Regions from separate parts of the Pseudoalteromonas sp. UG3-2 genome, predicted to be linked through region 3. Evidence: predicted binding sites of a transcription regulator. Region 3 holds the regulator's gene; each other region holds the start of a gene.
The links. The regulator sigma-54, encoded in region 3, starts transcription at its own class of promoters, with help from an activator protein. The targets are predictions, from matches to a motif close to GTTGGCACGNNNNTNGNNT.
Positions count from the first base shown of each region.

Region 1: a site for sigma-54 is predicted at 1,121-1,139, ahead of R3P39_RS13905 (DUF2884 family protein). Genes of this name have one in related genera too.
Region 2: a site for sigma-54 is predicted at 723-741, ahead of fliE (flagellar hook-basal body complex protein FliE). Genes of this name have one in related genera too.
Region 4: a site for sigma-54 is predicted at 1,235-1,253, ahead of R3P39_RS03390 (FimV/HubP family polar landmark protein). Genes of this name have one in related genera too.

Region 1 is NZ_JAWLJU010000002.1:2,435,766-2,437,971, forward strand. Features, by position in the region: gene R3P39_RS13900 (aminotransferase-like domain-containing protein) at 1-263, shown strand, start outside; gene R3P39_RS13905 (DUF2884 family protein) at 298-1,083, opposite strand; gene R3P39_RS13910 (PA3496 family putative envelope integrity protein) at 1,373-1,558, shown strand; gene R3P39_RS13915 (c-type cytochrome) at 1,706-2,152, opposite strand.
Region 2 is NZ_JAWLJU010000002.1:97,093-99,298, forward strand. Features, by position in the region: gene R3P39_RS03760 (sigma-54-dependent transcriptional regulator) at 1-606, shown strand, start outside; gene fliE (flagellar hook-basal body complex protein FliE) at 779-1,111, shown strand; gene fliF (flagellar basal-body MS-ring/collar protein FliF) at 1,132-2,206, shown strand, end outside.
Region 3 is NZ_JAWLJU010000002.1:1,959,881-1,962,086, reverse strand. Features, by position in the region: gene hpf (ribosome hibernation promoting factor) at 1-285, opposite strand, end outside; gene R3P39_RS11945 (RNA polymerase factor sigma-54) at 315-1,814, opposite strand; gene lptB (LPS export ABC transporter ATP-binding protein) at 1,861-2,206, opposite strand, start outside.
Region 4 is NZ_JAWLJU010000002.1:13,897-16,102, forward strand. Features, by position in the region: gene R3P39_RS03385 (aspartate-semialdehyde dehydrogenase) at 38-1,054, shown strand; gene R3P39_RS03390 (FimV/HubP family polar landmark protein) at 1,313-2,206, shown strand, end outside.

The sequences.
Region 1 (2,206 bases), 480 kb from region 3:
CAGACGACATACGGGTTAGCCGGCCGCAAGGAGGGTGCGTACTGTGGCTGGATCTGGGGAAGCAAGTGAGTGGAGCGGCATTATTTCAACGGGCACTGGAAAACGGCATTAGCATTACTCCTGGCACCTTGTTTAGCGCCAGTAACCGATATCAGCACTGTATTAGAATTAGCTATGGATTACCGTGGAGCAGTGACGTAGAGCAGGCAGTTTATCAATTAGGCAGGCTGACGACAGAGCTTAAAAACGCCAGTGGACGCTAATAGCATGCACTGGCGGTGAGCAGAGGGTTATCCTTTATTTAAAACGAAACAGTTGAAAATTAGACATTTCTGGTACCGCTTTGGCAACCATTGCTTCACTGTGAGCGATTTTTTCGAAGTCACCACACAGGGCATTGGCTTTTGCTTCGATGGCTTCGGCTTGGTGTTCAACTTTGCTTTCAATTTGCTGAGCAAAGTTCGTCATGCGCTTTTCGAAGTTGCCCATGTCGCCATTGGCATCAGACATCTCATTACCTAGTGCCACTAAAATACTGCCGATAGATTGCATCATGGCCTCTTCCATGGCTTCTTCAATTTTCTCTTCAAATTGACCGTTGAAGTTCTGACCAAAGTCTTCGAAGGTTTGTTTTCCCATCACAAAGGCACCCTGTTGATAAAAGGTGCGATGTACTTCACTTTCTAAGTCGGCAATCACCGCATGAATATTGTCTAAGCTATTTAGGTTAAATGCTTGCGCCACCTCATCTAACGCGACACCGGCCAGTTTAATGCCTTCAAAAGCGATGTCGGCCACTTGCGGTAAGCGACCACGTAACTGGTCACCGTATTGACTCAACTGCGCTTGCTGCTCAGCCGTTAAATTGACTTTTTCGCCATTGATGGTCAGCTCACCGTATTGTGTGATAGCGGCGGTATTATCTCTGGCAGTGGTAATGGTAAGGTGGTTGGGCGTAATTTTTACGTCGTTTTGAAACTCGACTTCACAGTTGTCACCGCTAAATGTGATGTGATTCTTTTGGTGTGCCATAGCGGTGCTGCTGATCATGGTTGCAGCGCTTAACAATAAAACTTTATACATGGTTTATCCCCTTTACTCTTGATTACGATAAGAAATAAAACAAGAACAGTGCCAACAATTAAAGTTCATATAAAACAGTGTGTTGAGGTTTTTTGGGGATATAGGTAAAAGAAAAGCGATGAGTAAAATGACGATTATTTGGTGAGATTCCGCACTATTTTTAAGAGGATAAATAAAATTTATTGTCATGATAAAAAACTCTCACTTTTCAGATCGTGATTTTAGCGCTAAATAGTGATCTTGAGAGTTCGCTCTCATCATTTTTAATTCAATATTTTTGGAGTGAGTTGTGGGTAAGACATTTTCTTACGATGCCCTTGATGATGACTTTGCAGATGATGAGTTTAAAAAGCTTGGGCGTAACCAGCATGACAAACAAAAGCGTAAAATTAAACGCAAGCTAGATGACTACCTAGAGCAAAAACGCTTACGCAGAAATTTAGGTGACGATGACTTCGATTACCTAGACGACTAGTGATCTTAGTTACCTATAAGCTGTGGCGATGACGACAGGTTATTATGCAATTCGGCTTATGGTTTCAGCCATTTACCAGCCGTATATGGTGGTGGGTGCCTGAGAATAAACAGCCGCGTTATGCGGCTGTTTGGTATGATAATGTTATTAGTCTTTGAATGACTTATGGCAGTCTTTACAGCCCTTTGCCCAATCACGGAATGCTGGCGCAATTTGTTTTTTATCACCACTTTGAGCGGCAACCGCAAGCGCTTGAGCGTATTCGGCAAATTGCGAAGCTTTGCTGTCGAACGTGGCTTTATCTTGCCAAATAGCAGGTAAGGCGTCGGTATCGCCCTTATCTGAACCTGTGATAAATGCTTCCCATGGCATTTGCGAAAGTTGTGCTGCGTTTTCTGCGCGCTGCTTAAACACTTCGGCATCAAACGGTACTTTACCCTTTAGCATGTCGCCCATATTACCAATCTGAAAACGGATCAATTGGAAAGAAGCTTTGCGATACTCAATGGCGTCCTCGGCAGATTCAAACATCGGATTCGCTTGTACGCTTGCTGCTAGGCAGCTTAATAGTGTGACGGTGATGAATTTTTTCATGAAATACCCTTAATGTTTCCTTATTTTTCAAAATATAAACTGGCTTATACCACC
Region 2 (2,206 bases), 1.9 Mb from region 3:
ATTTCACTGGATGTGCGAGTGTTGGCGACCAGTAACCGCGACTTAAAAGAAGCCGTTGCTGAGGGCGTATTTCGTGAAGATTTATATTACCGCTTAAATGTGTTCCCACTTGAGTGGTTGCCATTAAAAGAGCGACCTGGTGACATTGTGGTGCTAGCGGAGCACTTGTTGACCCGCCATACTCAGTCAGTGTCAAAACCAACGCCACAGTTAAGCACCAAGGCAAAAGAGAAACTATTACAGCATAGCTGGCCTGGTAACGTACGCGAGTTAGACAATGTCATTCAGCGCGCCTTGATTTTATTACAAGGCAATGAAATTCATGAAGACGATATCTTTATTGAGCACTTTTCAGCCATGCCAGAAACGCTTGCAGATACTGCGGTAGTAGCCACTTCGATTACCCCAACAGAGCGGGAAAGTGAAGCGGATGGTATGAACTACAAAGAAGAGCTGCAAGACAAAGAGCATCAAATTATTCTCGATACGTTGGCTAAATTTAATGGTAAACGTAAACAAGTAGCTGAAGTGCTGGGTATGAGCCCCAGAACGCTGCGCTATAAGTTGGCCAAAATGCGCGACTTAGGGATTGCGTTGCCCGTTTAACTGAGTTGTTATCTGTTTTTTACTTCAGGCGCTGCAGTCAGCGCCTGCTTATTTCCCTCCTGCCAAAATTCCGTCACAGAAAGCTTCTATAAGTCATTGAATTATAGTGTTTATTTGTTGGCATGAAATGTGCTTTAACTAAGTTACGTATAGTTATTTTGGATAAAGCATCATGAAAGTACAATCATCAGCGCTATTTCAAGAAATGCAAGCGATGGCTGCACAAGCGACTAAAAATCCACAGCCTACGGTTGAGCCGGTTAAAACAGCCGCGTCGTCATCTGCGCAATTTGGCGATTTATTATCTGATGCCTTGAATACCGTTCATGGCTTACAGCAAAACGCTAAGCAAAAAGTGGTTGCAGTCGAAACGGGAGACCGTAGTGTGTCTTTGGCCGAAGCGATGATCGCCAAGCAAAAATCTTCGGTGGCTTTTGAGGCGACAGTACAAGTGCGTAACAAGCTTGTTGAGTCATATAAAGAAATTATGAGCATGCCAGTTTAATAGAGTGACTTTGGAGAGTAATCGTGGCTACTAATCAATCAACAGATCTAACGCTTTCCGACGGCGCTATGAATAACGATAGCGGCGCAGATGAGCAGCAAGAGCAAAAATCTGGCTACTTTAGCGCGTTAAGTGGTGTCGATATGTTACGCCAGGTTACTCTGGTCATTGCTTTGGCAATTTGTTTAGCAATAGCAATCTTCATCATTATCTGGGCGCGTCAGCCAGATATGCGCCCACTAGGCAAATATCCTACCGAAGAGTTGGTGGAAACACTCGATTTTCTTGATCAGCAGAAAATTGAATACGAGCTTGATGGCAACACCATTATGGTGGCTGAGTCGGATTACCAAAACATTAAACTCAGCATGGCCCGTGACGGTTTCTCGCAGTCACCCAGTTCAGGTACTGATATCTTAATGCAAGATATGGGCTTTGGGGTGAGTCAGCGCTTAGAACGTGAGCGTCTCAAGCACAGCCGTGAACAACAGTTATCTCGCACCATTGAAGAGCTGCAAGATATCAACCGCGCCAAGGTATTATTGGCTATCCCGAAAGAAAATGTCTTTGCTCGTCGTGAGAAAAAACCGTCAGCTACTGTGGTTGTGACCATGAAACGCGGTCGCACATTAGACGGCGAAGAAGTCGATTCCATCGTTGATATTGTCGCCTCAGCAGTGCAAGGTTTAGAGCCTGCACGTGTTACCGTGACCGATCAAAATGGCCGTCTACTTAATTCGGGCTCGCAAGACTCCCTGGCTGCACGCTCAAGAAAAGAATATGACCTTGAACGCAAGCGTGAACAAGAATACCTAGAAAAAATTGATAGTATTCTTATTCCTACCGTGGGCTTAGGTAACTTTACTGCCCAAGTTGACTTAACCATGGACTTTAGCTCGGTGGAAGAAACGCAGAAACGTTTCAACCCAGACTTACCTGCGGTGCGCAGTGAAACCACCTATGAAGAAAATAACATTGGTGGCTTGGCTGTGGGGATCCCTGGCGCATTAACCAATCAGCCTCCAGTGAACTCCAATATTCCTGAAGTCGCAGGTCAAGGTGGTAATGGTAAGGGTGCTACGCCAAGCAGTGTGC
Region 3 (2,206 bases):
GTGTCGAGTGAGCTTCTCTTTGTGTTTGATAACTTGACGGTCTAGCTTATCAATGAGCTTATCAATCGCCGCATACATGTCTTGATGCTCGGTTGATGCAAACAGCTCACCGCCGTTGACGTGTAATGTTGCCTCTGCCTTTTGTACCAGCTTTTCAACATCAAGGATCACGTGAACGTTATTTATATGATCAAAATGCCTCTCTAGCTTCGCAAACTTGTTGGTGACATAGTCTCGTAATGAGTCTGTGATTTCTACATGGCGACCAGTTAGATTTAGTTGCATAAGCATTTTCCTTCTTGGTTTTTTACGTCTTAAATCAAGCTTTTGCGTTGATTTGACGGTGGAATGGCTAGGGATTCACGATATTTTGCAATCGTACGTCTCGCTACCTTAATTCCTTGCTCAGCTAAAATATCTGCAATTTTGCTATCGCTTAATGGCTTAGCGGTATTTTCTGCAGCTATTAGCTTCTTGATGAGCGCTCTAATCGCGGTAGATGAGCACTCACCGCCGTTTTCGGTACTTACATGGCTAGAGAAGAAATACTTTAACTCAAAGATACCACGAGGCGTATGCATATACTTCTGGGTGGTGACACGAGAAATTGTAGACTCATGCATATCAACCATCTCAGCGACATCATTAAGTACCATAGGGCGCATTGCCTCAGGGCCATGTTCAAAGAATGCCTGTTGTTGTTGGACAATGCAATTGGTTACTTTTAATAAAGTATCATTACGGCTTTCTAAGCTTTTAATAAACCACTTAGCTTCTTGTAAGTGGGAGCGAATAAATTGGCTATCAGCACTAGAGCGAGCGGTTCTAGACATGGCCGCATAATGGTCATTAACGCGGATTTTCGGCATAGCATCTGGGTTGAGTTCAACTACCCAGCGACCTTTTACTTTTTTTACCGAGACATCAGGAATGACGTACTCAGGCTCTTCACGAATAATGCTGGCGGCCGGTTTGGGGTTGAGGCTATGAATAAGAGTCATCACCTCTTTCAACTCAGCTTCTTTGAGCCGGGTTTTTTTCGCTAAAGTACGGTAATCTCGGCTCGCCAACAGATCGATGTGCTCGGTAAGGATCATTTTGGTTTCTGCCAGCCAAGGCGTCTCTGGTGCAAATTGGTTAAGCTGAATACACAAACACTCTTGCAAGCTACGCGCGGCAACACCGACAGGGTCAAACAGCTGCACACGCTTGAGTACGGCTTCCACCTCGTCTAATTCTATCGGTTCCTCTGCTTCTGCGTCATTAATGCTGTCGAGAATGTCTTCACAGCTTAGGGTAAGTAATCCTGAGACATCTACCGCCTCAATGATAGCAATAGCAATGGCTCTATCCGTGGGACTAAAAGGAGTGAGCTCTAATTGCCACATCAAATAGTCATGCAGCGACTCAGACGTTTCTCCTTGATAAACATTATCATCATCAGGAAGAGGTGCAGAGCTGGCAACAGGGGCTGCACTCATATACTCATCCCAAGTGACGTCCATGGCTAAGTCATCGCTGACCGTGTCTTTACTCATGGCGGTATCAGAATCGAGCTCATAATCACTGACAGGCGCTTCTTCCTGAGATGCTTGACCTTCGTCTGCAGCGGATTTTTCTTGGTTGTTTTGCTCCAAGCTTTCGGTATCAGCGTTTTCACCTTCTTCCACTTCTAGCAACGGATTGCTATCCAGTGCTTCTTGGATTTCCTGTTGCAAATCCAACGTACTGAGCTGCAGCAAGCGAATCGCCTGTTGCAGTTGTGGAGTCATTGTAAGTTGCTGCCCCATGCGCAGCTGTAATGATTGCCTCATGTATCTTTAACAATCCCTTTTAACAGTTATTATTACTACGTCTTAACTATAGCTTGAATTGTTCGCCTAGGTAGACATCTCTTACGGTTTGATCGGCTAAAACGTGTTCTGGCGTACCTGATGCGATTAATTCCCCATGTGAAACAATATAAGCTTTTTCACATACATCAAGGGTTTCCCTGACATTATGATCCGTAATTAGCACGCCAATGCCACGATTTTTTAAGTGTTCAATAATGGTCTTTATATCTAACACCGAAATGGGATCAACACCAGCAAAAGGTTCATCAAGGAGAATAAATTTCGGGTTGGCCGCCAGTGCTCGGGCGATCTCTACTCGACGTCGTTCACCACCAGACAATGCCATTCCCTGTGAGTCGCGAATATGCTGG
Region 4 (2,206 bases), 1.9 Mb from region 3:
GCAGAGTCAAGAAAGTAACCAAGAATGGGGAAACAGAATGTCGCAAAAGTTTAATGTGGCGGTGCTCGGCGCAACGGGTTTAGTTGGCAAGCAAATTATTGAGTTATTAGCTGAACGAAAGTTCCCGGTCGATAACCTTTATCCATTAGCAAGTAGCCGCAGTGCCGGTGAAGAAATTGACTATATGGGTGAAAAAGTAACGGTACTCGATGTGGCAGAGTTTGACTTTGCTAATGCCCACATTGGCCTGTTTTCTGCGGGCGGTTCGGTGTCTGAAAAGTACGCGCCAATTGCTGCTGAAGCTGGTTGTGTGGTGATTGATAACACTTCCCACTTTAGATACGACTTTGACGTGCCGTTAGTGGTGCCTGAAGTGAATGAGTCAAGCTTGGCTGATTTTAGAAACCGTAACATTATTGCCAACCCAAACTGCTCTACGATTCAAATGATGGTGGCGCTTAAGCCGATTTATGATGCCTATGGCATTGACCGCATCAATGTTTCTACTTATCAAGCGGTATCGGGTGCCGGTAAAGAAGCGGTGGATGAGCTGGCTAAGCAAACCGCAAATTTAATGAACGCCAGACCGATGGAAAATGACATTTTTGCTAAGCAGATCGCCTTCAATGTGATCCCGCAAATCGATGCCTTTCAAGACAATGGCTATACCAAAGAAGAAATGAAAATGGTGTGGGAAACGCAAAAAATCTTAGGTGATTCGAGCGTGATGGTTAACCCAACCGCGGTTAGAGTGCCGGTGTTCTTTGGTCATGCGGAAGCCATTCACCTAGAAACACGGATGCCATTTGATTTAGAGCACGTCAAGCAGCTGCTTGCAGATGCCCCTGGGGTTGAGCTGATTGCGGATGACACTGACTTTCCAACGCCGGTAACGGACGCCAGCGGTAACGATACCGTTTATGTGGGGCGCGTAAGACAAGATATCTCACACCCTATGGGACTGAATCTTTGGGTGGTGTCGGATAACACTAGAAAAGGCGCAGCAACCAATAGCGTGCAAATTGCAGAAGCATTAATTGCGCAATATTTATAACGTTCGCGACCATTAAAACCACAAAACGGCAAATTTCTGCCAAGAACTTTGCCGTTTTGTCAATTACTTGACTCGACAATGACTTATCTCGTTTTACCCTCTCAGCATAAAGCATTATAACAATCTTAACTTTCAATACGTTGCAATGGATATTCCGGCATATCTGGTTTATAGTTTGCATTTGGAATAGAGCTTGCTTCAGAGCCATAATAATAAATGTCGTTTAACGAGTGTTGAACATATGAGTAAAGGATCGGCATGCGCGGTTTAGCCTTATTTAGTATCTTTGTCTTTGCATTGGTTGCCACACCACTTCACTCTGAAGAGGGGACGGTGTTAAAGGGCCCGAAAGGGGTTGATTATGGCGCGCAGGGTCGCTCTATCGGTCCAATAAAACCAACCGACACCTTATGGCGCATTGCCCAAAAAGTTCGCCCCGATGGCTCATCCGTTACTATTTACCAGGTGATGAAGGCGCTGTACGATAAAAACCCCACCGCCTTTTTAGACAAAAACCTAAACCACATGCGCGATGGCGCTTATCTACAAATTCCGACGCTGGCAGAAATTCGTAGCGTTAACCCTGAGCTGGCTAAACAAAAATCCGATCAAGACGACAAGTTATGGGAGATGAAACGCAACGGCCAACTCCAAACCAGTGATATAAATGCCGCAGAAAAGCGTGTCACTCAGGCTCGTAAAGTGGATGTTGAGCAAGCCCGTGAAGATTTAACCAACCAGTTACGCTCGCTCAAAATGGAGCAAGACATGCGTTTGCTGGACTTGCAGAAACAGTTTAAGTCATCCGTACGCAATGTCGAAGAGATCCTATCCGAAAACACGAAACTGAAGCAGCAACTGGGGGATATTACCAACGAGTTGCAGTCTGTGCGTACGCAGCTTGGCCGAGACAGTGAAATACAACAACAACTGAAGTCTGTCATTGACCTACAAAATGAAATGATTGCCCAGCAGCAGGCGGCTAAAGCCGAGGCAGAGCAAGAAGGCAGCTTATCCGCGTTTTTCACATCCCCGCTTGGAATTGCACTGCTGGCAACCTTACCCGCCTTGCTGGCCATCGCTGGCCTAGTGATGTTTTTACGGAGAAAAAACACCGCCAAAGCAGATAGCGATGATGACGACGACTTCTTA